DNA from 3 places in the Marinobacter sp. PE14 genome. Region 2 is predicted to be linked to each of the others. Evidence: predicted binding sites of a transcription regulator. Region 2 holds the regulator's gene; each other region holds the start of a gene.
What was found. The regulator sigma-54, encoded in region 2, starts transcription at its own class of promoters, with help from an activator protein. The targets are predictions, from matches to a motif close to ANTGGCATNNANNTTGCTNT.
Positions count from the first base shown of each region.

Region 1: a site for sigma-54 is predicted at 5,757-5,776, ahead of ACWJ62_RS12645 (sigma 54-interacting transcriptional regulator). Genes of this name have one in related genera too.
Region 3: a site for sigma-54 is predicted at 2,414-2,433, ahead of glnA (glutamate--ammonia ligase). Genes of this name have one in related genera too.

Region 1 covers NZ_JBQXNY010000003.1:414,256-421,270, reverse strand. The annotation lists gene ilvG (acetolactate synthase 2 catalytic subunit) at 1-1,136, shown strand, start outside; gene ACWJ62_RS12670 (ACT domain-containing protein) at 1,133-1,411, shown strand; gene cynS (cyanase) at 1,807-2,250, opposite strand; gene ACWJ62_RS12660 (ABC transporter ATP-binding protein) at 2,278-3,186, opposite strand; gene ntrB (nitrate ABC transporter permease) at 3,242-4,069, opposite strand; gene ACWJ62_RS12650 (CmpA/NrtA family ABC transporter substrate-binding protein) at 4,072-5,493, opposite strand; gene ACWJ62_RS12645 (sigma 54-interacting transcriptional regulator) at 5,806-7,015, shown strand, end outside.
Region 2 covers NZ_JBQXNY010000001.1:738,888-745,902, reverse strand. The annotation lists gene ACWJ62_RS03595 (ABC transporter ATP-binding protein) at 1-223, opposite strand, end outside; gene ACWJ62_RS03590 (KpsF/GutQ family sugar-phosphate isomerase) at 412-1,392, shown strand; gene kdsC (3-deoxy-manno-octulosonate-8-phosphatase KdsC) at 1,416-1,964, shown strand; gene lptC (LPS export ABC transporter periplasmic protein LptC) at 1,961-2,545, shown strand; gene lptA (lipopolysaccharide transport periplasmic protein LptA) at 2,529-3,095, shown strand; gene lptB (LPS export ABC transporter ATP-binding protein) at 3,073-3,798, shown strand; gene ACWJ62_RS03565 (RNA polymerase factor sigma-54) at 3,950-5,476, shown strand; gene hpf (ribosome hibernation promoting factor) at 5,577-5,885, shown strand; gene ptsN (PTS IIA-like nitrogen regulatory protein PtsN) at 5,972-6,442, shown strand; gene rapZ (RNase adapter RapZ) at 6,471-7,015, shown strand, end outside.
Region 3 covers NZ_JBQXNY010000007.1:121,960-128,974, reverse strand. The annotation lists gene ACWJ62_RS18815 (DUF4124 domain-containing protein) at 156-680, opposite strand; gene glnA (glutamate--ammonia ligase) at 857-2,260, opposite strand; gene typA (translational GTPase TypA) at 2,821-4,632, shown strand; gene pip (prolyl aminopeptidase) at 4,745-5,707, shown strand; gene dtd (D-aminoacyl-tRNA deacylase) at 5,800-6,258, shown strand; gene ACWJ62_RS18790 (porin) at 6,747-7,015, shown strand, end outside.

The DNA of each region.
Region 1 (7,015 bases), on a different contig from region 2:
TGGCAATGCTGCGCGCCGCCCGCAAGCCCCTGCTCTACAGTGGTGGTGGTATCAGTTTGGCCCACGCCGAGCACAGTTTCAGGACCTTTGCCGAATCCTCCGCCCTGCCTGCGGTTGTAACGTTGAAGGGCATCGGCAATCCGGGCAAACACAACCCCTACAACCTCGGCATGCTGGGTATGCACGGCTCCCGAGCCGCCAACAAGGCCGTCGACGAGTGCGACCTGCTGCTGGTCATCGGCGCCCGCCTGGACGATCGCGCCACCGGCAAACTGGACGGCTTCGCCCCCAACGCCAGGATGATCCACATCGATGCCGACGCCGCCGAAATCAATAAACTGCGCGACGCCGATCTGGCCATCCGTGGTGATCTGAACAACATCCTGAAATCACTGGCGGATGCATTGCAGACTGACCCACTGGCCATCAGTGATTGGCAGAAACAGTGCCGCACCCGGTACACCACCGGCGGCTTCCACGCCGCTGACAACGAAGAGCCCCTGGCGCCGATCACCGGCCCGGCCTTCATCCGTCAGCTCTCACGGATTGCCCCGGACGACACCGTGATCGCCTGCGACGTTGGCCAGCACCAGATGTGGGTAGCGCAACACTATGAGTTCGATCACCCGCGCCACCACCTCACCAGTGGCGGCCTCGGAACCATGGGCTTCGGCCTGCCCGCCGCCATCGGCGCCCAGTTTGCGGATCGCAACAGCACCGTCATCAACGTCACCGGTGATGGCTCGTTCATGATGAACGCCCAGGAACTGGCCACCATCCGCCGCTACAACCTCCCGGTAAAACTGATCGTCATGGACAACCAGTGCCTGGGCATGGTCCGCCAGCAGCAGGAACTGTTCTACAACAACCGGGAAAGCCAGATAAACCTGGACGACAACCCCGACTTCGTTGCCATGGCCCGGGCCTTCGACATCCCGGCCCTCCACATCGAACGCACCGACCAGATCCGCCGCGGCATCGAAACCATCCTGGCCTACAACGGCCCGATGCTGCTGCACGTTGCCATCAGCCGTGAAGAAAACGTCTGGCCCATCGTCAAACCCGGCGCCAGCAACACAGACATGATCGACGAAACCGCCCGCACCGCCAAAACCAGCAAGGAGCAAGTTGCATGAACCCGCAAAGCCAGCCTTCGACACCCAGCTATACCATCAACTGCCGCATGACCCACGAAGCCGCCGCCCTGGAGCGGCTGTGCCAGGTGGTCCGCATTCGCGGGTTCCGGATCGCCACCATGGCGGTCGAAACCGCCGGCGATCATCTGAACATCGCCCTCACCCTCGAAGGCACGCGGCCGATTGCCATGTTGCAGTCGCAACTGGAGAAGCTTCACACCGTTGCCGAGGTTGCCCTCGCGGCTGGATCTGTGGCCCGGTCTCGTTCGGCCTAAGCTTGCGAGGTTGTCTTCGTTAGCCTGAGGTTTGGGAGTATCGTCGCTCCGCAGCCTGAGGTTTGGCGGGCAGGTACGGGGGGTGGGGGTATCTTTTCTTCGGGGAAAACAACTCGCTGCGCTCAGACATCTTTTCCCTGTCAGAAAAGATACCCCCACCCCCTACCGACGGGCAGAAACGGTATTTCTGGAGAAAAGAGAAAACACAACGTCTTTAAGCCGGTGAACCTGCGTTGTACGTCGGCGCGGGGTGGTAGGTGGATTTTTCGCCGGAAAAAGATGTCTGAGCGAAGCGAGTTGCTTTTTCCAAGAAAAACTCCACCTGCCACCCCGCAAGCCCGCCCCTCAACCAACAGGCTACAAGGACCGGACCTCCGAGGTTACAGGACCTGCGATTACCAGGCTTTATAAGGCAGGAACTTCCCGTTCATGGTAACCACGACACGGTCGCCCTTCGGATTCTCTTCCTTCTCGATGTCCATGGTGAAATCGATGGCACTCATGATGCCGTCGCCGAATTTTTCATGGATCAGTTCTTTCATGGTATCGCCGTAGACACCCACCACTTCGTACAAACGGTAGATCAGCGGATCCTGCGGAACGGCACCGTCCCAGGCTTTTTTGGGGCATACCTGCAGGGCCTCTGCCACCGGCTTATCCAGACCGAGGATTTCGCACAGGGCGAAGGCCTTGTCTTCGGTCAGGCTGTTCATACCCAGGGCCGCTGAGGTGGTGAACACCGGGGACATGCCGATGGTTTCGGCGATGGTTTCCCAGGTTATGCCCTTGGAAACTTTGGCTTCCAGGATTTTTGCGGTCATCAGTTCTTTGTTCATCATGGCTGTTTCCTCTCTTGGCTTTAGATTTCAGGCATTCACCGCACGGGCGGCAATTTCGGATTCGGTTTCAGATTCGTCAGACGCCAACGCTGACTGGGCAACGCCTTTGGCGGGTTCCACGATTTTCGGGGTACCGTCTTTTTCCGGCAGGGCCGAGCCGCTGCGGTTGACCAGGAAGTCCACCAGGTAGTCCCGGGTTTTGTGGTAGGCCGGGTTCTGGAAAATGGTGGCCCGGGCCCGCGGGTGCGGAATGTCCACTTTCACGCTTTCGGCGATGCGGGCATTGGGGCCGTTGGACATCAGGAAGATGCGGTCGGAGAGCAGGATCGCTTCGTCGACATCGTGGGTGATCATGAACACGGTCTGGCGGGTTTCTTCCCAGATTTTCACCAGTTCGTCCTGAATCACGCCCCGCGTCAGGGCATCCAGCGCACCGAACGGCTCATCCAGCAGCAGAAGTTCCGGCTGGGTGGCGAAGGCCCGGGCGATACTTACCCGCTGGCGCATGCCGCCAGATAGCTGGGACGGCTTGCGGTTCAGGGCGTGGTCCAGGCCTACCATCTTCAGGTAGCGTTCGCTGTGCTCTTTTACCTTTTCCTTGGACCACTCCGGCCAGCGGGCGCGTACGGCGAAGACGATGTTGTTCAGCGTGGTTTTCCAGGGCAGCAGGCTGTAGTTCTGAAATACCACGCCGCGCTCAAGACCGGGCCCTTTAATTTCCTTGCCGTTCATCACCACGTTGCCGGCGCTGGCTTCATCCAGGCCTGCCAGAACGTTCAGGATGGTGGATTTGCCGCAACCGGAGTGGCCGATGATGCAAACAAACTCACCTTTCTCCAGGGCAAAGCGGATATCCTCGAAGACGGTCAGTTCACCGCCCTGGCCGTCCGGATACACCTTGGACAGGCCATCTACTTCCAGGAATGATTTACTCATAACAGGTCTCCATTCGGAGGGTTGAGGCCGGCACCGGAAACCGGTGCCGGACCGCTCATTCTTTGTATTCCACCAGTTTCTGGGCTTTGCCCAGAGCCAGGTCGAGCAGCATGCCCACCACCCCAATCATCAGGATGGAGAAGATCACACTGGCCAGATCCAGGTTGTTCCATTCGTTCCACACGTAATAGCCAATGCCGGTGCCGCCCACGAGCATTTCCGCGGCCACGATGACCAGCCAGGCGATGCCGATCGAGATCCGCATACCGGTCAGAATCGTGGGTGCGGCGGCCGGCAGGATCACGGTAATAGCAGTGCGCAGGGGCCCGAGTTCGTGGGTGCGGGCCACGTTGACCCAGTCCTGCCTCACGTTGGCCACGCCAAAGGCGGTATTCAGCAACATCGGCCAGATCGAGCAGATGAAGATCACAAAGATCGCCGAGGCATCCGAGTCCTGGATGATGAACAGGGCCAGGGGCATCCAGGCCAGCGGCGAGATCGGCCGCAGCAACTGGATGTACGGGTTCAGGGCCTTGTACATCAGCGGCGACATGCCGATCAGGAACCCGACGGGCAGCGCAATGGCCATGGCCGCCAGATAGCCGGTCAATACCCGGTACACCGAATAGGCCAGCTGGATGCCGATACCCTTGTCGTTGGCGCCGGCGTCATAGAACGGATCGGACAACTCCGCCCAGGCCAGCTTGATCACCGCCGAGGGTGGCGGCACTCGGGATTCCTGCTCTACACCACCCATCAGCATTTCGTATTCGGTCAGTCCTGTCTGGGCCTCCGGGGGCTGGGTTGCCATTTCCCAGAGCCCCAGGGCCAGAATCAGGAACGACACCGACAGCAGTGCTGCTCGGACGTTCAGGGAAGCCATGGTTACACCCTCCCGATGTCGAAGCTGCGTGCGTACTCTTCAGCACGGTCAGAATCGAACGTCTTGCCCATGATGGTGTGAGTCTTGTAGGTCTTGTCCGGGGCGGTATAACCCAGTTCTTCCATGATCTTGCCAGTCTCGCTCGCCAGGTAGACCTGCTCGGCAATGCCCTTGTAGTCCACATCACCCTCGATATAACCCCAGCGCTTCATCTGGGTGAGGATCCACACGCCCATGGAGTGCCACGGGAACGGGTCGAAATCGATACGGTCCGGTACATCTTTCACCTCGCCTAGGCCATCGGCGTAGTAGCCGGTCAGCACCTGCTGAATCACCGGTACCGGCTGGTTCAGATAGTTCTTCGGCGCGATGGCCTCAGAGATTTCCTTACGGTTATCCGGATTGTTCGAGTACTGCGTCGCGTCGATGATGGCGCGCAACAGGGCGCCGTAGGTGTTCGGGTTCTGGGTGGCAAACTGCTTGCTGCAGGCAAAGGCGCAGCAAGGGTGACCTTCCCAGATGTCTTTGGTCAGCATGTGGATGAAGCCGACCTTCTCCCACACGGCACGCTGGTTGAACGGGTCCGGAGACAGGTAGCCATCGAGGTTACCGGCACGCAGGTTGGCAACCATCTCGGGTGGCGGAACCACACGGATCTGCACGTCCTTGTCCGGGTCGATACCGTTCTCGGCCAGGTAGTAGCGCAACAGGAAGTTGTGCATGGAGTATTCGAACGGCACGCCAAACTTGAAGCCTTTCCACTGTTTAGGGTCGCGCTTGTCCTTGTGGTCTACGTGCAGCACGATGGCCTGGCCGTTGATGTTCTCAACCGCCGGCATGATGAACGGCTCCGGTGTGGAGCCCGCGCCCATGGTCATGGCCAGAGGCATGGGGGTGAGCATGTGTGAGGCGTCGTATTCGCCGGCCAGGGACTTGTCCCGGGCCACCGCCCAACCTGCGGTCTTGGTGACAGTGACATCCAGGCCATAACGCTCATAAAAACCCATGGGATGGGCCATGATGATAGGCGTGGCGCAGGTAATCGGCACGAAACCAACGTTCAGTTTGGTCTTCTCAAGCTTGCCCAGCGACTCCTTCACTGCGGCCTTGGCCTTCTCCATCGGAAACACACTGCCCAGAACGGCAGCCGCGGTGCCCGCGCCCATCATTTTCATGAAGGCCCGCCGGCCGTGCTCGTTGTGACCAAACACAGAGCGCACCACCGCGCCTTCGATGGCGCGATCCATCATCGCTTCGGAATCCAGAGGCTCGTCAGCGACTGCCTGCTGGCCGGCGGAGGGCTTGAGATCGAGGGAAATGGACGGGGTACTGTCGCCGGGTTTGCACTCGGGGCAGCCACAGGTCTTGGCATGAATCAGGGACTTGTCACCGTCAAACGGATTTCCAAGGCTTTTCGTGGTCATGGCGCACTCTCCTGGGTTTGGGGCCTAAGTAACGGGTTATTTCTGCACTCTCACGGTGCAGCAAAGGTGCGGCTCGGGCCCGAGGATGGAAACGGTCGGGTCGGCTCCGCGTTCTGAGATAGGTATCGCAGGGTTTGTGCCAAGTCCGGTTATTTTTTTAACTGCCTGTTTTTATTTAAATAAAATTCAAACGCCTGCAAACAAAACAACTACGAACTTTCGTAATTAACGAATTCTCGTAGTCTTTACTGCGATTTTTCGTAGTTGGCACAGGGTTTGTTATGTTTTCCCGGACTGACCCAGGACATCGCCATGATTACCGAAGCCATCAATACCCCGGACGTTACCGGAAACTGGATCGACCACCTTCCAGAAGCTGCACTGTTGGTAGACGCAGGCAGGGATCTGATTCTGTCCGCCAACAGTGCCATGGGCCGAATGATCGGCACCGACCGGCAATCCCTCGTCGGCACGCCCTGCACCCATCTGTTCACAGACCAGCGGCCCCAACTGATTGCCTTCACCGAGGAAACCCTGTTTCGCAGCCACGGCTGGAGCCGCGACTTCTTTCTCCAGCACCGGGACGGCCACACGGTGGAACTGGAGATCTCCTCATCCAGGGTTGGCGAGGCGGAAACCCAGAACGTGCTGCTGTTATTGAGGGACCGACGCCAGCTGCGAACCCTTCGGGAACGCCACGATGCCAACCACTACCATCGGGGCGGCCTGCTTGAATGGCGGCGGGTCGAAGAGCTGTTCAAGGACATGGAGCGGGAGAACCAGCTGATTCTTCATGCTGTCGGGGAAGGCATCTACGGGGTGGATGCCGAGGGGCGCGGCACCTTCGCAAACCCCGCCGCCGAGCGGATGCTGGGATGGCGAATTGACGAGCTTATGGGGCGGGTGCTGCACCGCGTGGTCCACCACTCCCATGCAGATGGCAGCCTGTATCCACTCAAGGATTGCCCGATATACGCCGCCTTCCGCGATGCCAGCGTAAAGCGCGTGGGCGAAGACTGGTTCTGGCGCAAGGACGGCAGCGGCTTTCCCGTGGAATACACCAGCACACCGATTCTGGATAACGGACATCCCGTGGGTGCCGTTGTCGTGTTCCGGGATATTTCGGCACGCCAGGAAGCCCAGAAAGAATTGCAGGAAGCGCTGGAGGAGGTGGAAACCCTCAAACACCGGCTGGAAATGGAGAATGCCTACCTGCAGGAGGAGCTCAGCGCCGAGTATCATTTTCACGAGATCTTCGGCCAGAGCGAGGCGATCAAAGCGATCGTGCGGCGTATCGGCATGGTGGCGCCCACGGATGCCAACGTACTGATCACCGGTGAATCCGGGACAGGCAAGGAGCTGATTGCCCGCGCCATCCATCAGTCCAGCAGCCGGCGCGACCGGCCCCTGATTCGGGTGAACTGTGCAGCCATCCCCAAAGACCTGTTTGAAAGCGAGTTCTTCGGCCATATCAAAGGTGCTTTCACCGGTGCCGTCAGTGACCGTGTGGGCCGATTCGAAC
Region 2 (7,015 bases):
GCTTGAGTTTTGGCACCTCGTGGCCGTCCACCACAACACTGCCGGAATCCGGCTTGAGCTGACCACCAATAAGACGCAGCAGCGTGGTTTTACCGGTTCCGCTGGGCCCCATAATGGCGGTAATTTTGCCGCGTGGAATATCCAGACTGACACCGTCGAAGATACGGCGCCCTGAACGGGAAAACACGACATCCTTGAGCGATATGTAAGCCGGTGAATCCATAATCCCTACCTTTCAAAGAGGCGCTACATTATGCCATGGAGCGCCCGAGCTCAATCCAAAGAGCGCAAAATGTACTGATAGCAATGATCAGTTTGACTGAACTTCCTGTAACCGGGCATCGTTGCCGGGGGAAAATGGTATACTCTGCCCAACATTTTCAATGTCCCGATAGCCAGGCCCGTAGCCCGATGACCGAACAGACTGCCCACGATTTCCGATCTTCTGCCATCCGCGCCATTCGCATCGAGCGTGACGCCATTGACGCACTTGAAAGCCGGATCGACGACCAGTTCACCCGAGCCTGCGAAGTCATCATGAACTGCAAGGGCCGCGTTGTGGTGACCGGCATGGGCAAATCCGGCCACATCGGCAACAAGATAGCGGCTACCCTCGCCAGTACCGGCACACCGTCGTTTTTCGTGCACCCCGGAGAAGCAAGCCACGGCGACATGGGGATGATCACACCACAGGACGTTGTCATCGCCATTTCCAACAGCGGCAACACCAGCGAGGTGGTCACGATTCTGCCGCTGATCAAACGCATGGGCGCTCCGCTGATCAGCATGACCGGCAATGCCGCGTCCACCCTGGCCCGGGAAGCCGTCGCCAACCTGGATGTCAGCGTTATGGTGGAAGCCTGCCCCCTGGGCCTGGCGCCCACCTCCTCAACAACGGCCACCCTGGTCATGGGCGATGCACTGGCAGTCGCACTGCTTGAGGCCCGCGGATTCAGTGCCGAGGATTTTGCGTTCTCCCATCCCGGAGGCAGCCTCGGCCGCCGGCTGCTGCTGCGGGTTTCCGACATCATGCATACGGGCGATCAGATCCCCGTTGTTAACGAGGGCACGCTCCTGAGCGGCGCTCTCCTGGAAATCTCCCGTAAGGGGCTGGGTATGACCACCGTCGTAAACGAGGAAGGCACCCTTACCGGAATATTTACGGACGGTGACCTGCGCCGGACTCTGGACCGGTCGGTTGATATTCATAATACGCCCATCAATGAGGTGATGACGCGGAATGGCAAAACCATCCAGGCTGATCATCTGGCGGCAGAAGCGCTGAATATCATGGAGGAAATGAAGATCAATGCCCTGCCCGTGACAAACGATAGCGGTGCCCTCATCGGCGCGATCAACATGCACGACCTCCTGCGGGCCGGCGTAATCTGATGGGCCATGAGGAGCCATTCAACATGAAACACCAATGGCCGGACCCACTGCTGGCAAAAGCCGCCAAAATCCGACTGATCGCACTGGATGTGGACGGCATCATGAGCGATGGCAAGCTTTACTTCAGCGCCAACGGTGATGAACTCAAGGCGTTCAACATTCTGGACGGCCTCGGACTCAAGCAACTCATGGCGGCCGGCATTACTGTGGCCGTCATTACCGGTCGAAAGTCGCCCCTGACCGAAAAGCGCATGCGTGATCTGGGCATCCCGCATCTTATGCAGGGGCGTGAGGACAAAAAAGTGGCCCTGCAGGAACTGGTCAGCACCATGGATATCAGCCCTGAGGCCATTGCTTACATGGGCGATGATCTGCCAGACCTGCCGGCGCTCCGGTTCGCCGGGCTGGGAATCACCGTGCCCAATGGCTACTGGCTGGTGCAGCAACATGCCGACTACTGCACCCAAGCACGTGGTGGTGAGGGCGCGGTTCGGGAAGCCTGCGACCTGCTGCTGACTGCCCATGGAAAGCTTGATTCTGCGCTTGCGCCCTATCTGGAGCTCAAGGCGTGAACTGGCTCCCGGACCGGCCCTGGCTGCGAACACTGGCGCTGGCTGGCACTTTGGTAGCAGCGGTCTTTTTGCTCTGGCAAAGCGATGAGCCGCCGGTCATTGATGATGAAGCAGCGGCGCTGAGGGGCGATGCCGAGCCGGACGGCTTCGTGGTGAATGGCAAGTACACGTCATTTGACGAATCGGGCAAGCTGAAAATCCGGTTCTCCAGCCCCCGCATTGAGCAGTTTGAGGAAGGTAACCTGGCCACCATGGAGTCTCCCCGTGCCGAACTGTATGGCGGCGACAATGTCCTGCCCTGGATTGTTGAAGCTGAGAATGGCAGCCTGCTGCAAAACCAGAACCTGGTCTATCTCACTGACAATGTCCGGATTCAGCGCAGTATTGGTGAACGGGACGCCACTCTGACAACATCAACACTGACTCTGGATAACGACCGGGGCATGGTATATACAGACGCACCCGTAGAAATACGCGACGTTACCGGAGTTACCCGGGCCACGGGCATGAAAGCGTGGATTGACGAGCGGATTCTGGAACTGAACTCCCAGGTGGAAGGACGCTATGAAACCGGAAACTAACCGATACCGGAGCCTGCTGGTTGCCCTGCTGACAGTCGCAGTGGCTGGCCCGGTGGCCGCTTTCGACCTTGATTCCGACATCCCCATCAAGGTCACCGCCGACAACGCCCGCCTGGACGATGGCCAGGGCATTGCTACTTACACCGGGGATGTGGAGCTCGAGCAGGGCAATACCCGCCTGAATGCGGAGCGTGTGGTCCTGTACCGCACAGAGGACGGCCTGAGCCGGATCGAGGCTTCCGGAACCCCCGCAAGATACAGGCAGCCGGCGCGCGAGGGTGAGGGTGAAACCGACGCCCGCGCCCTGAACATTACCTGGTCTGCTACCGACAGCCAGCTGACCTTTGAACGAGAAGCTGTCATTGAGCAGAATGGCAACCTGTTCCGCGGCGACGTGATTCACTATGATACCGCTGGACGTGTTGTGACCGCAGAGGGCGGCGCCGACACGGGCGATGGCAGTGGCCGGGTAGAAATGGTGATCCAGCCGCGCAGCGCCGACAGACGCACTGACAAACAGGAAACCGATGGCAGTTCTGAGAGCCAGTAACCTGGCAAAGAGTTACAAACAGAAAAAAGTGGTTATCGACGTTTCCCTGGAAATTCGAAGCGGAGAGATTGTCGGACTGCTAGGCCCCAACGGCGCAGGGAAAACCACCTGCTTCTACATGATCGTAGGGCTAGTACCCGCAGATCACGGCCGGATAACCATCGACAGCCGGGATATTACGCCGCTGCCGATGCACGGCCGGGCCCGCCAGGGCATCGGCTATCTGCCACAGGAAGCCTCGGTGTTCCGCAAACTGTCTGTGCGCGACAACATCATGGCGATCCTTGAGACGCGGCAGGGCCTGAGCAAGGCAGACCGGCAGAAAAAGCTCGAGGAGCTGCTGGAGGAATTCCACATCACCCATATCCGGGACAGCGTTGGAATGTCCCTGTCCGGTGGTGAACGGCGACGGGTGGAAATTGCTCGGGCCTTGGCCATGGAGCCGGCTTTCATCCTGCTGGATGAGCCCTTCGCCGGCGTTGACCCTATATCCGTCAGCGACATCAAGCACATCATCCGGCATCTGCGGGACAAGGGGATTGGCGTGCTGATCACCGACCACAACGTGCGCGAGACTCTCGATATCTGTGAGAACGCGTACATTGTTTCTGGCGGGCACATCATCGCCTCTGGCAATGCCGATGCGATTCTGGCCAATCAACAGGTCAAGGAAGTTTACCTCGGGGACGAATTCAGGCTGTGACAGTGAATGGCTCATTGTTTTGATGATCTGTAGCAAGTAAACTCGGCAAAGAACTTGCTAGGGTAAATAAAAACCGCGGCAAGTAACCGGCATATAAAGATTTTTTCAAGACCTATGACACAAAGCGCTGATGAGTGACGGATCCTGAACCATGGTTATGAAAGCCTCCTTACAGTTAAAGCTGGGTCAAAGCCTGACCATGACACCCCAGCTGCAACAGGCGATCCGGCTTCTCCAGCTCTCTACCCTCGACCTCCAACAGGAAATCCAGCAGGCACTGGAATCCAACCCCATGCTGGAGACATCCGAGGACGACGATCAGACCGACACGGCCACCGAGAGTGACGAGCGCGAGGCCAACGCTGCCGAGTCTGCTGCGGAGACCACGCCGGAACCGTCCAGCGACTGGGACGAATCAGAAAACGGCCCCGACTGGTCGTCGGAAAACGATATCCCGGATAACATTCCGGACGACCTGCCGGTCGACACCGCCTGGGACGACATTTACCAGTCCGCGCCCGCTCCGGCAGCCCGCAATGACGACGAGAACGATCACGATTTCGAGACCCGCAACTCACCCACCGAGACGCTTCAGGATCACCTGGAATGGCAGCTCAACCTGACTCCCCTGAGTGAGCGGGACCAGGCCATTGCCCACGCCCTGATGGACGCTGTGGACGAGCGGGGCTATCTCACCAGCCCGCTGGAAGAAATCCACGCCGGACTGCTGGATGAGAACGAGGAAGACCCCCTTGAACTGGATGAAGTGGAAGCCGTCCTGCATCGCCTTCAGCACTTCGACCCCCCCGGCGTGTTTGCCCGGGATTTGCAGGAATGCCTGCTGATCCAGCTTAACCAGCTGCCGCCGGACACACCCTGGCTCGCCCAGGCACGCCTGGTGATCACCCACTACATCAACCTGCTGGGCAACCGTGACTACGCCCAGTTGTTGCGTCGCAGCCGCCTGAAAGAAGATCAGCTCAGGGAAGTCCTTGCGTTGATTACCGGCCTCAATCCGCGCCCGGGCGACGTGATTGATCGCGCCGAGCCCGACTACGTGATTCCTGATGTCATCGTTCGCAAGCACAATGGCCGCTGGCGTGTTGAGCTAAATCCGGAAATTGCACCGCGCATCCGGGTGAATGCCAGCTATGCTTCACTTATACGGCGTGCAGACAGCAGTGCAGACAACACCTACCTCCGCGATCAGTTACAGGAGGCCAAGTGGTTTATCAAAAGCCTGCAGAGCCGCAATGAGACCCTGCTGAAAGTGGCGACCCGTATTGTCGAGCACCAGCAGGGGTTCCTGGACTACGGCGAGGAAGCAATGAAGCCGTTGATTCTCTCGGACATTGCCCAGGCGGTGGAAATGCATGAATCAACGATTTCACGGGTAACCACCCAGAAATACATGCATACCCCCCGGGGTATTTTCGAACTGAAGTATTTCTTCTCCAGCCATGTAAGCACTGATGAGGGCGGAGAATGCTCCTCCACGGCCATCCGCGCGATGATCAAGAAATTGATTGCCGCCGAAACACCCAAAAAGCCGTTGAGCGACAGTAAAATTGCAGCCATGCTAGGGGAACAGGGTATCAAGGTTGCGCGACGCACCGTTGCCAAGTATCGGGAGGCCATGCACATTCCGCCGTCCAACGAACGCAAGCGGCTGGTCTGAATACCCCGGGACGGGACGCAACACCGTATTCGCCGGCGCACAATGCGCCAGCACCCAGACCGGCTCCCGGGAGCCGGCATGATGACGACAGGAGACGCCTATGCAACTCAATATTTCAGGCCATCACGTAGAACTGACTCCCGCACTGAAGGATTACGTTTCAGAGAAGTTCGAGAAGCTCGAGCGTCACTTTGACCACATCAGCAACTGCCAGGTGACCCTGGAAGTGGAAAAGGTGCGCCAGATTGCGGAAGCCACATTGCACGTGGTCGGTGGTGAGATTCACGCAAAGGCAGAAAACGAGGATATGTACGCAGCCATTGATGCCCTTATCGACAAGCTGGACCGTCAGATCCTCAAGCACAAGGAAAAGAATGTCGAACGGATGCACGGAAACGGCTCTCGCTAACGGGCTGTTTTCATGTACTTCATCTAATCGAGCTGCGACACGAGTAACGTGTCGCAGCCTTTTTTTAACGGAAATGCAGTCGATCTATGAGCGACACATCCCTGACCATAGACAACATTCTTGCTCCGGAGCTCACCCTCTGCAGGGTAGCTGCGTCCAGTAAGAAACGGGCCCTGGAGTTTATTGCCGAGCAAATAAACCATCAGGACAACACGCTCAGCGAGACCCAGCTCTTCAATAACCTGATTTCCCGTGAGCGCCTGGGCAGCACCGGCATTGGCCAGGGAATCGCCATTCCCCACTGCCGCCTGGAAGGACTGGACCACGTGGTGGGTGTGCTGATGACGCTTGAAGAAAGCGTGGAGTTCGATGCTATCGACAATCAGCCGGTAGATCTGATCTTTGCCCTGATCGTTCCAAAAGAGGCAACCAGCGAACACCTTGAGCTGCTCAGCCAACTGGCCGAGAAGTTCAACGAGCGGTCATTCTGTGATCGCCTCCGGCAATGCGAGGACGCCAGCACGCTGTACCAGCGCATGACCGCCTCAGGCGGCTGATATTCACTGCAGTGGAGGTAAGGTGGTCATGAAGCTGATTATCGTCAGTGGCAGGTCCGGTTCGGGCAAGAGTACCGCACTTCATGTGCTGGAGGACCTCGGGTTCTATTGCATCGACAATCTTCCTATTGGCCTGCTCTTCCCCCTGACACGGGAAGCTGCCAGCCAGACCAGGCCTGGCCGACTGGGCAAGATGGCCGTCAGTATCGATGCCCGAAACCTTTCCGGGGAGTTGGCTAATTTCGAGGAGATATACCGGCGCCTCCAGGAAACCGGGGTTACCGTTGAAATCATCTTCCTGGACGCCGACGAGCAGTCGCTTCTGCAGCGTTTCCACGCTACCCGCAGAAAGCATCCGTTGAGTGACGACAAGACCTCTCTCCGGGAAGCCATTACCAGCGAAAAGAAACTGCTGGAGCCCCTCTCCAAACTTTCCGACCTGTACGTGAATACCACCGGCATGTCCATGTACGAACTCCGGGATATGGTGAAGCAACGGGTGGTGGGCCGGAAAGATCAGGAGTTGGCCCTGTTATTCCAATCATTCGGCTTTAAACACGGTGTGCCGCTGGA
Region 3 (7,015 bases), on a different contig from region 2:
AGAGGGGCGTATTGGCGCTGAAAAGTGCCGTAAGCTGGTGCAAATGGGGGGAATGCCTCTGACCAGCACGGAAAATTCGCCCCGTTGCTGATCAGAGTATGGCTTTTTTCTGGTGCGCGCGCACCATAATAGTGCGAATCGCCGGGTTGGCAGGGTCAGTTCAAAGCGGAAGGGCGGTGAACAGTAAACGTGATCGGTGAGCCGGTTTTTACCTGAACACCGTTTTCATCGACGATGTGTGCGCGAGCTTCATGGGTTCCACGGAACACGTTGTTGACGGTGATTGAGCCGGAAGAACTCTGACCGACAGGCTGCCCGTCCAGAGTCACCTCGTATTTGTGGCCGGGCTGCAGGCCAGGGGTGCTGCGAACTTCGAACTGAACATCGCCGCTGCCACTGTTGAACGCCTGGTTGTTATCCGGATAGGCGAAAGAAACGCTTTCGTAGGCAGCGCCTTCCCGCTGAACTTCTTCACGCAGCTTGTCGGTTTCCTGCACCACCTCTGGCTTGGGCAGGGTGATTGTAGTGACCGGCTTGACCTCCACCGCTTCAGAGCCTTCGCTGGGCTCGTCAGAGTAGGTCACGTTGCCGTAGGAATCGACATTGCGGTAAACCTCGGCATAGACCGGAGTTACCAGAAAAAACAGAAGGCCGGCACACAATCCAGACTTTGGATTCATAAGCTCACCTGTTATTGGGTTTCCCCGATTATCGGCGGGGCCCGGGGTGTTTTCAACGCTTGTCGCCCGGATGTTGGTTACATATCGTTAAGGGCTGCAGGCACTGTGCTTTCGCTCACAAAAAAGCCCCGCACGGAGGCGGGGCCTTGTCTGCTGGTTCCTCTGGGAAGAGGTTATTAGCAGGAGTAGTACAGATCGAACTCGATCGGGTGGGTCGTCATGTTCAGTTTCTCGACTTCACCACGCTTCAGGCCAACGTAGCCTGCGATCATGTCTTCGGTGAACACGCCGCCACGGGTCAGGAACTCGTGATCTGCTTCCAGGCAGTCCAGAGCTTCAGACAGAGTCTCGGCAACTGTCGGGATGCTCAGGGCCTCTTCCTTCGGCAGGTCATACAGATCCTTGTCCATGGCATCGCCAGGGTGGATCTTGTTCTGGATGCCGTCCAGGCCGGCCATCATCAGTGCTGCGAAGGCCAGGTACGGGTTGGCAGACGGGTCAGGGAAGCGAACTTCGATACGACGCGCCTTCGGGCTGTTCACGTACGGGATACGGATAGAAGCAGAACGGTTGCGGGCAGAGTAGGCCAGCATAACCGGCGCTTCGAAGCCCGGAACCAGACGCTTGTATGAGTTGGTGGAGCTGTTGGTGAAGGCGTTGATGGCCTTGGCGTGCTTGATAACACCACCGATGTAGTACAGGGCGGCTTCACTCAGGCCAGCGTAGCTGTCACCGGCAAACAGGTTCTTGCCGTCTTTGCTCAGGGACATGTGAACGTGCATACCGGAGCCGTTGTCACCGACAACAGGCTTGGGCATGAAGGTGGCAGTCTTGCCATAGGCATGCGCAACGTTGTGCACGCAGTACTTCAAGATCTGAACTTCGTCAGCCTTCTTGGTCAGCGTGTTGGCGCCAACACCGATTTCACACTGGCCGGCGGTGCCGACTTCGTGGTGGTGTACTTCGATGTCCAGGCCCATGGATTCCATGGCGGCACACATGGCGCCACGCAGGTCGTGCAGGCTGTCAACCGGGGGCACCGGGAAGTAACCGCCTTTTACGCCCGGGCGGTGACCGATGTTGTTGCGGTCGAAATCTTCGCCGGATACCCAGGCAGCTTCTTCAGAGTGGATGTGGTACATCGCGCCCTGCATGTCTACGTTCCACTTTACGGAGTCAAACACGAAGAATTCCGGCTCCGGGCCGAACAGGGCGCCGTCTGCGATGCCGGTGGACTTGAGGTATTCCTCTGCGCGGCGGGCAACGGAGCGCGGATCACGCTCGTAACCCTGCATGGTAGAAGGCTCTACGATGTTGCAGGTGATGTTCACGGTGGTTTCTTCGGTGAACGGATCGAGAACGGAAGTCTCGTCGTCCGGCATCAGGATCATGTCGGATTCGTTGATGCCTTTCCAGCCAGCGATGGAGGAGCCGTCAAACATTTTGCCGTCTGCGAAAAAGTCTTCATCTACTTCGGTGGCAGGCAGTGTTACGTGCTGCTCTTTACCGCGGCTGTCAGTGAAGCGCAGGTCAACCCATTTGACTTCGTGTTCTTTGATCAAATCAACTGTCTTGGACATTGTGCATGCTCCGTAAGTTATACCGCACAGGCGGCTGTATTCATGTTCGTGGTGCCGGATCGCCCGGGATAACGGGTTCCGATCTGTTTCTCAGGTTCGCGCAGCTTAGCAAATGCTGTTGCGTCTTACCTGTAAATTTCGGCTGATTTCGATAAAGCAAGGCGCTTGCCAATTTTTAGGGCATGCTCCAGAACGGCGCAACTGCAAGGGTTTGGGGCACATTGGAAGGAAAATGCTCGCTCTGCGGCGAAATCCTGCACTTAAATGGTGCACCTTGTTGGTGCGTTTATTCGGTTTTTGCCCCGATAGGGTGCGTGCGCTCAGAATATAGAATAGGCGTTTTTCTTCATATTAACGACACAGACTTTTCGCTATACTGCGCGCCGCTTCATTTTTTACCCTGTCATTTCCTGATCACGGATCGGAAAGCACCATGCAGGGTGCCGGGCAGCCAGCTCCGGTGAATGAGTTCATTTTACGGATTTGAGACGGCATGTGCTGGGATTTTCCCTGCGAACGACCTTCTCAGGTCATTGAGTGCATGCCGCAGGAATATTTTTGTGATTGAAAAACTTCGTAATATCGCCATCATCGCCCACGTTGACCATGGTAAGACCACCCTCGTAGACCAGCTTTTGCGCCAATCCGGCACCCTGGATAGGAAGGAGCTCGATAGCGAGCGGGTCATGGACTCCAATGATCAGGAAAAAGAGCGTGGCATCACCATTCTGGCCAAGAACACGGCCCTGAAATGGAACGACTACGATATCAATATTGTCGACACCCCGGGCCACGCTGATTTCGGTGGTGAGGTCGAGCGTGTTATGAGCATGGTTGATTGCGTGCTGCTGGTAGTTGATTCCATTGATGGCCCGATGCCACAGACCCGTTTCGTGACCCAGAAGGCGTTTGCTGCTGGCCTTCGTCCGATCGTGGTGGTAAACAAGATCGATCGTCCCGGCGCCCGGCCGGACTGGGTTGTGGATCAGGTGTTCGATCTGTTTGACAACCTGGGCGCCACCGACGAGCAGCTTGATTTCCCGATCGTGTACGCCAGTGCTCTGAACGGCATTGCCGGGATGGATCATGAAAACCTGGATGAAAACATGGATGCCGTGTTCCAGGCGATTGTTGATCACGTGCCAGCTCCGAATGTCGATCCGGACGGCCCGTTCCAGATGCAGATCTCCCAGTTGGACTACAACAGCTTCCTGGGTGTCATTGGCATTGGCCGCATCATGCGCGGCAAGGTGAAGACCAATTCGCCCGTGACCGCCATCGGCGCTAACGGCAAGAAGCGTAACGGTCGTATCCTCAAAATTATGGGGCACTCCGGTCTGCAGCGTGTGGAAGTCGACGAAGCCCAGGCTGGCGATATTGTCTGTGTCAGCGGCATGGACGAGCTGTTCATCTCCGACACCCTCTGTGACCAGGCCAACGTTGAGGCGCTGCCGGCACTGACGGTGGATGAGCCGACCGTGTCCATGACCTTCCAGGTCAACGATTCGCCCTTTGCCGGCAAGGAAGGCAAGTACGTCACCAGTCGAAACATCAAGGAGCGCCTTGAAAAGGAGTTGCTCCACAATGTGGCGTTGCGTGTTGAAGAGGGCGACTCCGCGGACAAGTTCAAGGTATCCGGCCGTGGCGAGTTACATCTGTCTGTACTGATTGAAAACATGCGTCGCGAGAACTTCGAGCTGGCGGTTGGCCGTCCGGAAGTTGTTATCCGCGAAGTTGACGGCGTGAAGCAGGAGCCTTACGAGAACGTCATTGTTGATATCGAGGAGCAGCATCAGGGCGCCGTCATGGAGCAAATGGGGCTGCGTAAAGGCGACCTGACCAACATGGTTCCGGATGGCAAGGGCCGGATGCGTTTGGACTATACCATTCCAGCCCGGGGCCTGATTGGTTTCCGGAACACCTTCCTTACCATGACTTCAGGCACTGGCATTCTGACTTCGACTTTCAGCCACTACGGCCCGATCAAAGTCGGCGATGTAACCAGTCGCCAGAACGGTGTCATTGTGTCCATGGCTACGGGTACCGCTTTTACCTACTCTCTGGAAACCCTACAGAGCCGTGGCAAGCTGTTCCTGGATCCGGGGCAGGAAATCTATGAAGGGCAGTTGTGTGGTATTCACAGCCGGGACAACGACCTGGTGGTCAACCCCACCAAGGCCAAAAAGCTCGACAACATGCGCGCCTCTGGCAAGGATGAAGTCATTGGTCTCGTGCCGCCGATCAAGTTCACCCTTGAGCAGGCGCTCGAGTTTATTGATGACGACGAGCTGGTGGAGGTGACACCGAAGTCCATCAGACTGCGCAAGAAGCTCCTGACCGAAAACGAGCGCAAGCGAGCCAACAAGAAGTAATTTTCTGATTGTTGTTTCGTCTAATGAGAAAGGGTCGGATGAATGAATCATCTGGCCCTTTTTTTATGGGCTTAAGCTAAACTCCGGTTAAATCCTCTGAACGGAGCGGTCAATGCTCACTCTATACCCGGAAATCAAACCCAATGCCCAGCATCGCATAGCCGTTGATCCTCCCCATGAACTCTACGTTGAGGAAAGCGGGAACCCGGACGGGATACCTGTTCTGGTGGTTCACGGCGGTCCGGGTGGCGGTTGTGAAGATTACCATCGGCGCTTTTTCGACTCCGAGAGGTTCCGGATCATTCTGATGGATCAGCGCGGCGCCGGACGGTCCAGCCCCCTGGCGGAGCTCGAAGGCAACAGCACGGACAAGCTGGTTGAAGACATGGAAGTGGTGCGTTCGTTTCTCGGTATCGACAAGTGGCTTCTGTTCGGCGGCAGTTGGGGATCGACTCTGAGTCTCGTTTACGCCCAGGCTCATCCGGAAAGGGTGTCGGGACTGGTTCTTCGGGGTATTTTTCTCTGTCGGCCCCGGGATATTCACTGGTTTTATCAGGAAGGGGCGAGCCGGGTGTTTCCGGATTACTGGTCTGACTTCGAGGCGCAGATCCCGGAAGCCGAGCGAGCTAACATGGTTTCGGCCTATTATCGCAAACTGACCAGTTCCAACGAGCTGGAGCAGATCCAGGCGGCCAAGGCCTGGTCGGTCTGGGAGGGCAGGTGTGCGACGCTGCACCCGAACCCCAGGGTGGTTGAGCACTTTGGCCATCCTCATGTTGCCATCGCCCTGGCCCGCATTGAATGCCACTATTTCATGAATTCCGCCTTTCTCGAGCCGGACCAGATCATTCGCGATGCAGGCCGCCTGGCGGATATCCCGGGGATTATTATTCACGGACGGTACGATATGGTCTGCCCGTTGGATAATGCCCTGGCGCTCAGTAAGGCCTGGCCTGAAGCAGAGTTCCAGATCATTCGGGATGCGGGTCACTCGGCTTCCGAGCCCGCCATCGTCGATGCTCTGATTCGAGGTGTTGAGTCGGTTGTGGCGAAAACTGGTAAAAGTGCCGGTTGAATCCCGTTTTCGGGGTTGCGGCCGGTAACCGCCATGGATACACTCTTGCCCGATCTTAATGTTTGCCTGTTCAATCGTCCCCAAGGCAGTTGATGAAAGGATTGATCCAGCGAGTATTGCAAGCCAGTGTTGCCGTGGACGGTGAACAGATAGCCTCGATTGGCCCAGGCGTTCTGTTATTGCTGGGTGTTGAAAAGGAAGATGGAGAGCGCGAGGCAAGGGAACTCTGCCGAAAAATCCTCACTTACCGTGTGTTTCCCGATGACGCAGGCCGAATGAATCGCAGCTTGCTGGATATCGGTGGTTCCATCCTTGTTGTTCCACAGTTTACGTTGGCGGCAGATACGTCGTCCGGGACCAGGCCGGGCTTTTCGCTTGCTGCTGAACCGGATCTTGCGATCAAGCTGTACCAATCGTTTCTGACAGACGCGCGATCACAGTTAGGGCCGGACAAGGTGAGTGAGGGCAGATTTGGCGCGGACATGAAGGTTGGTCTGATCAATGACGGCCCTGTCACGTTCTTGCTTGAGAGCAGAAAAAAGAATGCGTAAGTACTTGCACTAGTATTGTGCGAAGGCCGCCATGCGGGCCTTTTATGGTGCAGAATTAGGGTGGAAGTCTTTTTCAGGTTTGATCGCGGATATTCTAACGTTCTGTTTATAAAGCGTTAATGTGAATCTGGCCTCGGATTTGAAACGCAACTGTAACGCAGCTCATGAGTGCGAATTGGCATAAATACTTGCTTTTCTGCTGCCAAAAGAGCTAAAAATGCACCGCAGTTAATTTGCAAAATGAGAATTATTGTATTAAAACAGTTTCATCATTCAGAACTTTAAGAATGTTCTGTAAGTGTTTGAGCTGTATAGGTCTGGAATTCTCCGGATTTATTCGAAAAAGAAGAAAAGTTACTTCTCTGTCATCAAACTGACACGGAGGTAATGCAGAATCGGCCTCATCCAGCCTGACTGGTGAAGCCTTACAAAATCGGGATAAGAACCCGTCGCTAAAACCTGAGTTAACTCAAAAAGGAAGACGCAACATGAAAAAAACGCTCATCGCATCTGCTATTGCAGCCGCTACCTTCTCTGGCGCAACCTTTGCCCAAGAAACGATGTCTGCTTCCGAGCTGGCAGCCAAGATGGACTCCATGCCGACCGTTTACGGTAACATCCAATACGTTCTGTATCATGACAGCGTGAAGGGCGGTGATTCTGTTGTTGAGCACGCTGACAACGGTTCTACCCTTGGTGTCAAGCATGAGCATGAAATTGCTTCTGGCATCACTGGTTTCTTCAAACTTGAACTCGA